2 regions of the Pseudomonas sp. StFLB209 genome follow, and region 2 is predicted to be linked to the other one. Evidence: riboswitches for the same ligand, from Rfam matches in the RefSeq annotation. Region 2 holds a riboswitch; the other holds the start of a gene.
What was found. Region 2 has a riboswitch for thiamine pyrophosphate ahead of PSCI_RS26230 (TenA family protein). Riboswitches for the same ligand answer to the same signal wherever they lie in the genome.
Positions count from the first base shown of each region.

Region 1: linked by a shared signal. The riboswitch ahead of thiC (phosphomethylpyrimidine synthase ThiC) and the one ahead of PSCI_RS26230 (TenA family protein) in region 2 are both predicted to bind thiamine pyrophosphate.

Region 1 covers NZ_AP014637.1:2,592,798-2,597,850, reverse strand. The annotation lists gene thiC (phosphomethylpyrimidine synthase ThiC) at 20-1,912, opposite strand; TPP riboswitch at 2,067-2,171, opposite strand; gene PSCI_RS11775 (TolC family outer membrane protein) at 2,321-3,760, shown strand; gene waaA (lipid IV(A) 3-deoxy-D-manno-octulosonic acid transferase) at 3,912-5,053, opposite strand, start outside.
Region 2 covers NZ_AP014637.1:5,898,596-5,903,648, forward strand. The annotation lists gene tenA (thiaminase II) at 74-739, opposite strand; gene PSCI_RS26230 (TenA family protein) at 743-1,390, opposite strand; TPP riboswitch at 1,482-1,592, opposite strand; gene PSCI_RS26235 (urea carboxylase-associated family protein) at 1,821-2,672, shown strand; gene PSCI_RS26240 (5-oxoprolinase subunit PxpA) at 2,936-3,682, shown strand; gene PSCI_RS26245 (OprD family porin) at 3,692-4,945, opposite strand; gene PSCI_RS26250 (CitMHS family transporter) at 5,038-5,053, opposite strand, start outside.

The sequences.
Region 1 (5,053 bases), 3.3 Mb from region 2:
TTCGCGACCAAGGTCGCTCCTACACTTTCTGGTACAGCTGGCTGCCTTCCTGTTTGAAGCGTTCGGCCTGTTCGCGCATGCCGTCTTCCACCGCGACATCCACCGCATCAATGCGCTGGTTGGCGGCGTATTCGCGCACTTCCTGGGTGATTTTCATCGAGCAGAACTTCGGCCCGCACATCGAGCAGAAATGCGCGACCTTGGCCGACTCCTTGGGCAAGGTTTCGTCGTGATAGGCACGCGCAGTGTCCGGGTCCAGGCCGAGGTTGAACTGGTCTTCCCAGCGGAATTCGAAGCGCGCCTTGCTCAGTGCGTTGTCGCGGATCTGCGCGCCGGGGTGGCCCTTGGCGAGGTCGGCAGCATGTGCGGCGATCTTGTAGGTGATGATCCCGGTTTTCACGTCATCCTTGTTCGGCAGGCCCAGGTGTTCCTTCGGGGTGACATAGCAGAGCATCGCGCAACCGAACCAGCCGATCATCGCCGCACCGATGCCCGAGGTGATGTGGTCGTAACCCGGCGCAATATCAGTGGTCAGCGGGCCGAGGGTATAGAACGGCGCCTCGTCGCAGCACTCCAGCTGCTTGTCCATGTTTTCCTTGATCAACTGCATTGGCACATGGCCAGGGCCTTCGATCATGGTTTGCACGTCATGCTTCCAGGCGACCTTGGTCAGCTCGCCGAGGGTTTCCAGCTCACCGAACTGCGCGGCGTCGTTGGCGTCGGCAATCGAACCCGGACGCAGACCGTCGCCCAGCGAGAAGCTGACGTCGTAGGCCTTCATGATTTCGCAGATGTCTTCGAAGTGCGTGTAGAGGAAGTTTTCCTTGTGATGCGCCAGGCACCACTTGGCCATGATCGAGCCGCCGCGGCTGACGATACCGGTGACCCGCTTGGCCGTCATCGGCACGTAGCGCAGCAGCACACCGGCGTGGATGGTGAAGTAGTCCACGCCCTGCTCGGCCTGCTCGATCAGGGTGTCGCGGAACAAATCCCAGGTCAGGTCTTCGGCGATACCACCGACCTTTTCCAGCGCCTGATAGATCGGTACGGTGCCGATCGGCACCGGTGAGTTGCGGATGATCCACTCGCGGGTTTCATGGATATGCTTGCCGGTGGACAGGTCCATGACCGTGTCCGAGCCCCAGCGGATGCCCCAGGTCAGCTTGGCCACTTCCTCTTCGATGGACGAACCCAGCGCACTGTTGCCAATGTTGCCGTTGATCTTCACCAGGAAGTTACGGCCGATGATCATCGGTTCCAGCTCGACGTGGTTGATGTTGGCCGGAATGATCGCCCGGCCGCGGGCGATTTCTTCACGCACGAATTCGGCAGTGATTTCCTTGGGAATACTGGCGCCGAAGCTGTGCCCGGCGTGCTGCTGCTTGAGCAGCCCGGTGGCGCGGGCCTCCTGGAGTTTCATGTTTTCGCGGATGGCGACGTATTCCATCTCGGCGGTAATGATGCCCTTGCGCGCATAGTGCATCTGGCTGACGTTGGCGCCCGCCTTGGCGCGGCGCGGATTGTTCACATGGGCAAACCGCAGGGCTGTCAGTTCGGCATCGTTGAGGCGCTGCTGGCCGAAATTGGAGCTCAGACCGCCCAGCCGCTCGGTGTCGTTACGCGACTCGATCCACGGCGAGCGCACATCGGCCAGGCCCTTGCGCACGTCGATGATCACATTGGGGTCGGTGTAAGGCCCGGAGGTATCGTAGACGGTGACCGGCGCGTTGATCTCGCCGCCGAAATCGGTAGGCGTCACGTCCAGACTGATCTCGCGCATCGGCACGCGGATATCCGGGCGCGAGCCCTGAACATAGATCTTCTGCGAACGGGTAAAAGGCTGGACCGAACCCGAGTCGACCTGGGCCGATTCACTCAGATGGGGGGCGTTATTGGTTTTTCTTGTCGTCATCACGGTCTCTCCTGACATCCTGCACGGATTGATTGTCGGAGTGACCTGAACGGACGGAGGGCGTCATGCATGCAATGACGCAGAGTGACGCGGCGCGAAGTGGTGCATAAATATTGAACGCACGACCCCGGACGACACTCAAGAGGACTCGCCGGGAGCGAGCAATCTTGTTCCCTACGCAGGCGTTAACCTGATCAGGTTCAACGGGATCCGGTTTAACCGATCTCAGCCTCATAGCAAGGCACCCCGACAAGAACGGCGCCAGTCTATGCCGGCTCGGGAGCGAGCGCCAGTCCCAAATGCAACACCTGCGATAAGTGGCTGAAATGGCCGAAATAGCTGATTGTTGCGCCGAACATCTGGCTCTACACTCGCCGACTGCGATCATCTTCTGGAAAAGGAACGCCCATGCTGCGCAAATTGCCGTTGGCCTTCGCCGTGTCGTATGCCTGCATTGCCCCGAGCTGGGCCACTGATGCACCACCGACGGCGTTGACCGGGCTGGTGAATGTCTATCAGCAGGCAGTGGACAACAACGCCGATCTGGCCGCCGCCCGTGCCGATTACCAGGCGCGTATCGAAGGCGTACCCCAGGCCCGTGCCGGCCTGCTGCCCAACCTCTCGGCCAGCGCCCAGAACAGCAGCACCCGCACCAGCATCGACCAGCCCAAGGCCACCGCCACCCGCAGCGGCACCCTGTACCAGGCGACCCTGAGCCAGCCGCTGTTCCGCGCTGATCGCTGGTTCCAGCTACAGGCGGCCGAGGCGGTCAACGAACAGGCAGCGCTGGAGCTGTCAGCCAATGAACAGAACCTGATCCTGCAATCGGCGCAGAGCTATTTCGGTGTCTTGCGCGCCCAGGACAATCTGGCGACTGCCAAAGCCGAGGAGTCGGCGTTCCGGCGCCAGCTTGATCAGGCCAATGAGCGCTTTGACGTCGGCCTGTCGGACAAGACCGATGTGCTGCAATCCCAGGCCAGCTACGACAGCTCACGGGCCAACCGCCTGATCGCCCAGCGTCAGGTGGACGATGCCTTCCAGGCCTTGGTGACGCTGACCAATCGCCAATACAGCGCGATCGAAGGCATTGTTCACAGCCTGCCGGTGCTGCCGCCGTCACCCAACGACGCCAAGGCCTGGGTCGACACCGCCGCCTTGCAAAACCTCGACCTGCTGGCCAGTAATCACGCCGTCGATGCCGCACAACAGACGCTGCGCCAGCGCAAAGCCGGGCATGCGCCAACCGTGGATGCTGTCGCCACCTGGCAACGCGGCGATAACGATCTGCAAGGGTTTTCCAATCCCAATTACACGGGCACCAACTACAGCGGCGATGTCGAACAACGCACAGTGGGTCTGCAGGTCAATATCCCGCTGTACAGCGGCGGTCTGACCAGCTCCCAGGTACGGGAGGCCTATGCGCGCCTGAGCCAGAGTGAACAGCGCCGCGAAAGCCTGCGCCGCCAGGTGGTGGAGAACACCCGCAATCTGCATCGTGCGGTGAATACCGACGTGGAACAGGTGCAGGCGCGCAAGCAGTCGATCATCTCCAACCAGAGTGCGCTGGAAGCGACGGAGATTGGTTATCAAGTGGGCACCCGTAATATCGTCGATGTGCTCGATGCCCAGCGTCAGTTGTATGCGTCGGTGCGTGACTACAACAACACGCGCTATGACTACATCATCGACAGCTTGCGCTTGAAGCAGGCGGCCGGGACGTTGAACCCTGGTGACTTGCAGGATTTGGCGCGCTATCTGAAGCCTGACTACAACCCGGACCGGGATTTTCTGCCACCGGATCTGGCGGCCGAGGCGCGCAAGAACTTTGAGCGGCCGGCCAAGCGTTGAATATGTCGTAGGAGCTCGCCCGCCGCCTCGGCGCCCCGCTGTCGCGTAGCAAACACGGACCTCGTAGGACCGGCTTTAGCCGGGAAGCCTTCGCGGCTAAAGCCGGTCCTACAGGATCTCGTGTTTGCTGTACGACCGCGCGGCACGTCCCCTAGGCCACCAACCGATCAATCAACGCCAATAGCCGCTGCAAGGCGCCCTGATTGGCTTTCATCACCTGCAAACCGGCCTCGGCCATGCGGCGGGCCTGGTCGGGCTGCTCGAACAGGTGCTGTACGGCCTTGGCCAGTGCGGTCGGGTCGCTGGCTTGCTGCAGGGCGCCGGCGGTGCGCAGCATGGCGGCGATTTCCAGGAAGTTGAACAGGTGCGGGCCGCTGAGTACCGGTTTGCCCAGCGCGGCCGGTTCCAGCAGGTTGTGACCGCCATTGGGCACCAGGCTGCCGCCGACAAAGGCGCAGTCGGCCAGTGCATAGAGAAACAGCAGCTCGCCCATGGTGTCGCCCAACAGCACGGTGGTCGTGGCGGTCACCGGCTGGCCGCTGGAGCGCCGGACCGTGTCGAAACCTTGCTGGCGGCACAGCTCGTGCACGCTGTCGAAACGCTCGGGGTGGCGCGGGACCAGGATCAGCAAGGCCTGCGGGTGGCTGGCGAGCAATTGGCGATGGGCCGCCAGGATGCTCTCGTCTTCGCCCGCGTGGGTACTGGCGGCGATCCATACCGGCCGGGCCGTGGCCTGCCATTGCTCGCGTAAGTGCGCAGCCTGTACCGGCAACTGTGGGTCGATGGTCAAGTCGAACTTGATCGAACCGGTGACCGTCACGCATTCGGGCCGCGCGCCTAGGTCACGAAAGCGCTGGGCTTCGGCCTCTGTCTGTACGGCAAAGCCGTTCATTTCTGCCAGCATCGGCCGGGTCAGGCCGGCAAACCGTGCATAACCCCGTGCCGAACGTTCGGACAGCCGGGCATTGGCCAACACCACCGGGATACCGCGTCGCGCGCACTGGTGAATATGGTTGGGCCACAGCTCCGTCTCCATGATGATGCCCAGCCGCGGCCGTACATGGTCCAGAAACCGTCCTGCCGCCCACGGCAGGTCATAGGGCAGGTAGCAGTGCTGAATCCGCGGCTCATTGGCGAACAGCGCCTGAATCCGCTCGGAACCGGTGGGCGTCATGCAGGTCAGGGTGATGGTCTGCTGCGGGTACGCCTTGAGCAGCGCCCGGACCATCGGCGCAGCAGCAATGCTCTCGCCCACCGACACCGCATGCACCCAGATCCCGCCCTGGCGCATCG
Region 2 (5,053 bases):
GATCCCCTGGATCATCGTCTATCTATAAAAAGACGAGTGATACGCCCGCTCGCCGCCTACCGCCTGTCGATTTTCAGTGTTTCAGTACCTCCAGCCCCATTTGCCAGAAGTCCGCTTCCAGCCGCGAGGCGGTGGCAAAGATGCCGGTCAATTGAGCAAAACGCTGCTCGGTCATGCTCCGCGCCGCCAATTGATCGAGGTGACGGCGGGCATCAGCCGCGACCTGCTGATAACCCTGGCTGGCGTATTCACCGATCCAGTCGACATACGGATGCTCGCCCAACGCGTCGACACCCTGAGGCGCCAGGGCGCGGCCGATTTCTGCGTAGCCAATCACGCACGGCGCCAGGGCGACGTGCAGTTCCAGCAAGTCACCGGCGGCGCCGCAGTCGAGTACGTAACGGGTATAGGCCACGGTCGCCTGATGCTCGGGGGCGGCGTCCATAACCTGGCGGCTGATGCCCCAGCGGTCGCACAGGCGCACGTGCAGCTCGGTCTCGTTGAGAATCGCCGCCAGCCCGGCCTGGGCCGCACGAATGTCGTCGATGCTGCGGCTTTTATAAGCGGCCAGCGCCCAGGCGCGGGCGAACTGGATCAGGAACAGGTAATCCTGAATCAGGTACTGGCGAAAGGCAGCCTGGGGCAAGGTGCCGGCGCCCAGTTGCTGGACGAAGGCGTGTTCCACGTAGCTGCGCCATTCGGTGCAAGCCGCGGTTTTCAGGCGGGCGAAGATATCCATGGTTCAAGCCTCGGTGGCGTAAGCAGCGTCGAAGAACTCACGCTCCAGGCGCACCGCGCGCAGGAAGAAATCCCGGGTGACGGTTTGCTCGGCGGGACCGACGCGGTCCAGTTCGCTGCGCAGGAATGCGACGAAATCGCGGAAAAACGGGTTGTCGTGCAGGGTGATCCACTCAGCATGCACAAAGCGCGGCGGCAACGGTTGTTGTGCCCTGCTCGCCCAGTCCAGATACGACCACTCGGCGACGTTGAGCACCGCCAGCGCCGCCGCATAAGAACGGGTCGCCGCCGCTTCGCGCATGATTGCCTTGAAGCCCGCCGTGGCCGGCGCATCAGGCGGGTCCTGGCGCTGCGGTTCGGTGATGCCGAGGGCTTCGAAGCAGCGCAGGAAGTAGGTGTTTTCCTCACCCGAAATCATCCCGGCAAAACGCCCCAGGCGCAGGCGCGACTCGAAGTTGTCAGCCGTGGCAATGGCGGCACCGAGCAGGGTCAGGAAGCTGTCGAGAAAGCGATGGTCCTGGATCAGGTAACGACCCATGACCTGATCGTCGAGGGTGCCGCTGCACAGTTGCTGGACAAAGCGATGCTGCACAGTGGCAGACCAGTCAGGTTCGCTCTGTTGGCGCAGGGTTTCGGTAAAGCGCTCGCTCATGGTGCTGGGCTCTCTGTGAAGATGGAAACACTGAGGCCGGCGTAAAGGCAGGAGTTGATGGGCGGCTGGCAGACTCGTGAAAAGCCCGCGCTCCGGCGCATCGGACCATCCCTTCGCCGGCATGATCCGGATCAGGTTCGAAGGGTCATCGCACTGCATCAACGATTTCTCAGCCCGTGCCCGGGCTCCCCTTGGTGGTGAGCATCTATACAGGAGATGAGACTGGTTGTCATCCAGCTGGGCAAATGGCGTGGTTCATCTGCACTTGCGCGTACCGCAACGTAGCAGTTGGTAACGTCGCACCGCTCTATGGAACCGATCTGCCTGCCAGCACTTGGTGAACCGGGGCTCTCTCGAAACATGGCATGGTTATCGCTTTTCGAATAAAGACATTATTGTTGAACAATCAAGCCGTCCGCCGAGGTCCAGCATGTACAAGGATTACCCCGCCGCCTACCAGGTCAGCAAAGGCTCCGCGTTGCAGGTCGACAAGCCGTTTTATGAGCGCATTCGTGACAGCACAGGCAGCCGCACGCTGATCGAACAGTTCGAGGTGCCGATCCGCACCGGTCGCGCCTGGAAGGTGCCGGCCGGTCATGTGTTTCGCATCACCACCCCGGTCGGCCCGCAGGTCGGCGACTTCAACGTATGGAATGCCAACGACCCGCGCGAGCGGATGTGGGCGGCGCGTACCCGTCAGTTGCAGGGTGCCCATGTGAGCACCCATGACCGGCTGTGGTCGAACCTGCCGTTTCTGCGGCCGCTGGTGACCATCACCGACGACAGCTTGGCCGGTTACGGTATCGACGAACACGGCGGGCGCCTGCACGATCTGCTCGGCACCCGCTGCGACCCTTATGTGAACCGCATGCTGACCGGCGAAGACTTTCATCACCATTGCCACTCCAACCTGACCCGCGCTGTGCTGCCCCACGGCCTGACCGAATTCGACGTGCATGACGTGCTGAACATCTTCCAGTGCACCGGGCTGAACCATGACGACATGTACTTCATGAAAGCCTGCCCGGCGCAAAAAGGCGATTATCTGGAGTTGTTTGCCGAGATCGACCTGCTGTGCGCGCTGTCGACCTGTCCGGGTGGTGACCTGTCGCTACCGATGTGGGGCCCGGATGCCCAGGACCCGCTGAGCGTGTGCCGCCCGCTGGGGGTGGAGATCTATCGCCTGGACGCGGACTTGCTGGCAGGCTGGGAATCGCCAAAGCGCGCTGCCTATAACGGTAACCACGGCTTGCTGATTCCCAAGGCCGAGTGGGAAAAATAGCCTGTGGTCTGTCGCAACCCCGCAGGAGCAATGCCTATCGGTTAAGGGCGGTCATTGTGGGAGGCGCCGGCCGGCCCCTCCCACACGTCAGCATAAGGCAGGAAAAATCAAGTTATCCTCCTTAACTGATCGGCATTACCCCGTAGGAGCTGCTTCAGCAGCGAACAGCATTACAGTGTCCGCTTTCCCGACTGAAGCGGATCATCTCCCTGCCGGTCTACAGCAATGCCAGCACCCCATGCCTTCACCCAGGAACCCGCACCATGAACACTCCACTTTTAAACTGCGACATCGGCGAAAGCTTCGGCGCCTGGACCATGGGCCGTGACGCCGAGGTCATGCCGTGGATCGATTGCGCGAATATCGCTTGCGGTTTTCATGCCTCTGATCCTTCGACCATGCGCAAGACCGTGGCCCTGGCGCTGAGCCATGGGGTGACCATCGGCGCGCACCCGGCCTACCCTGACCTGGTCGGTTTCGGCCGCCGCTCGATGAGTTGCTCACCGCAGGAAATCGAAGACCTGCTGCTGTACCAGATCGGTGCGCTGGAAGGCATTTGCCGCGCTCAGGGTGGCCGGGTGCAGTACGTCAAACCCCACGGCGCGCTGTACAACGACATGATGCGTTCCGAGCCGCAATTGCGCGCGGTGTTCAAGGCGTTGGCCGGTTACGGTGGGGATCTGCGGCTGATGCTGATGGCCTCGCGCAACAACGACACGGCGTTGAACCTGAGCGCTGAGTACGGCGTGCCGCTGTGGTTTGAGGCGTTTGCCGACCGTGCCTATGATGCCGACGGCCACCTGGTGTCACGCAACCTGCCCGGTGCCGTCCACCACGAGGCAGAGAAAGTCATCGTTCAGGCCCTGACCCTGGCCCGTGGCGAGGCGCTGACCGCCAGTGACGGTAGCGCCTTGCAATTGCGGGTCGATACTCTGTGTGTGCATGGCGACAACGACAGCTCGATCAATGCCGTGCGGCGGATCCGCGAGGCCTTGCAGGCGCTGTCCTGACGCAACGGCTTACCAGAGCGCGATGTCGTAGGTCAGGTAAAGCCGATTGCTGTCGCGGCCGCGAGAAAAGTCGGCGCGGTACACATAGTTGCGCAGCTTCACACCCAGGCCTTTGAAGCTGCCGTCGGGCACGGTGTAGGCCAGCTCGATATCGCGCTCCCACTCGGCCTGCCCGGCACTGCCGGACTTACCGTTATCGCCGCTCAGGTAGCGGGTCATGAAGTTCAAGCCTTTGATGCCGGCAGCGCTGAAGTCGTAGGCATAGCTGAGCATCCAGGTCTTTTCATCCTCCTGGATGAACTTGCCGATGCCGACGTTACTGAACGAGTAGACGGTCGCGCCATTGACGAACGGCAGGCCGGCATCGCCGCTCAGTTTCTGATAGCCGGCCCCCACGGTGTGCCCGGAATGGCTGTAAGCCAGCTGCCCGCTGTACAGGCGATTATCGATCCGGCCCTTCCAGGCATGCCCGCTGTCACGGCTGTCGAACACCCGCAGATCAGTGTTCAGTGAGCCACCGGCCAGCGGCAACTGGTGCTGTACGCCGAAGAAATGCTGCTGGTAGAAATTCTCCAGCTCACCATGGAAGTAACTCAGCCGCCAGGCCTTGTCAGGGCTGTACTCGGCGCCCATGTAGCGAAACGCATCGGACTCAGCGCCGCTGTAGCCATCGGGTGTCAGCCCGTCACTGTTGGAGGAGTCGCGCAGTTTCTGGCGGTCGAGGTAACCGGCGGTCAGCGTCAGGTTGTCGATATCACTGCTGACCACCTGCGCGCCTTGGTAGGTCTGTGGCAACAGCCGCGCATCGTTGTAGACCAGCACCGGGTTCTTGGGCAGCAAGGTGCCGTACTTGAGGGTGGTTTTCGCCAGCCGCGCCTTGGCCGTGGCACCGAAGCTGGAAAACTCGTCGGCCGCGCGGCCATCGTCATGCACCGGCAGCAGGCCGGTGCCGCTGCGCCCGCGTCCGGAATCGAGCTTCATGCCCAGCAGGCCGATGGCATCCAGGCCGAAACCGACAGGGCCCTGGGTGAAACCGGATTGGTAATCGAGCAAAAAGCCCTGCGCCCATTCGGTTCGTTCGCTTTTGGCGGTGGCCGCAGCGCGGGCACTGAGGCCCTGTTCATCCCGAAAGTTTTCGTTGAAGTAGACGTTGCGCAGTTGCAACTTGAGTTTGCTGTCATCGACAAAGCCGGCGGCGCCGGCCTGTGGCAAACCGGCAAACAGCAGGCCGCAAGCGGCCGCACGACTGATGAATCGGGTCATGATCAAGATTCTCTTTTGTTGTTTTGGATGATCGAAAGCAAGTAGCCGGGCGCAGCGCAGTGCGCCCGGTTGGCCGGCTCGCTAGCCGGCGCTCAGACGAATAACGAG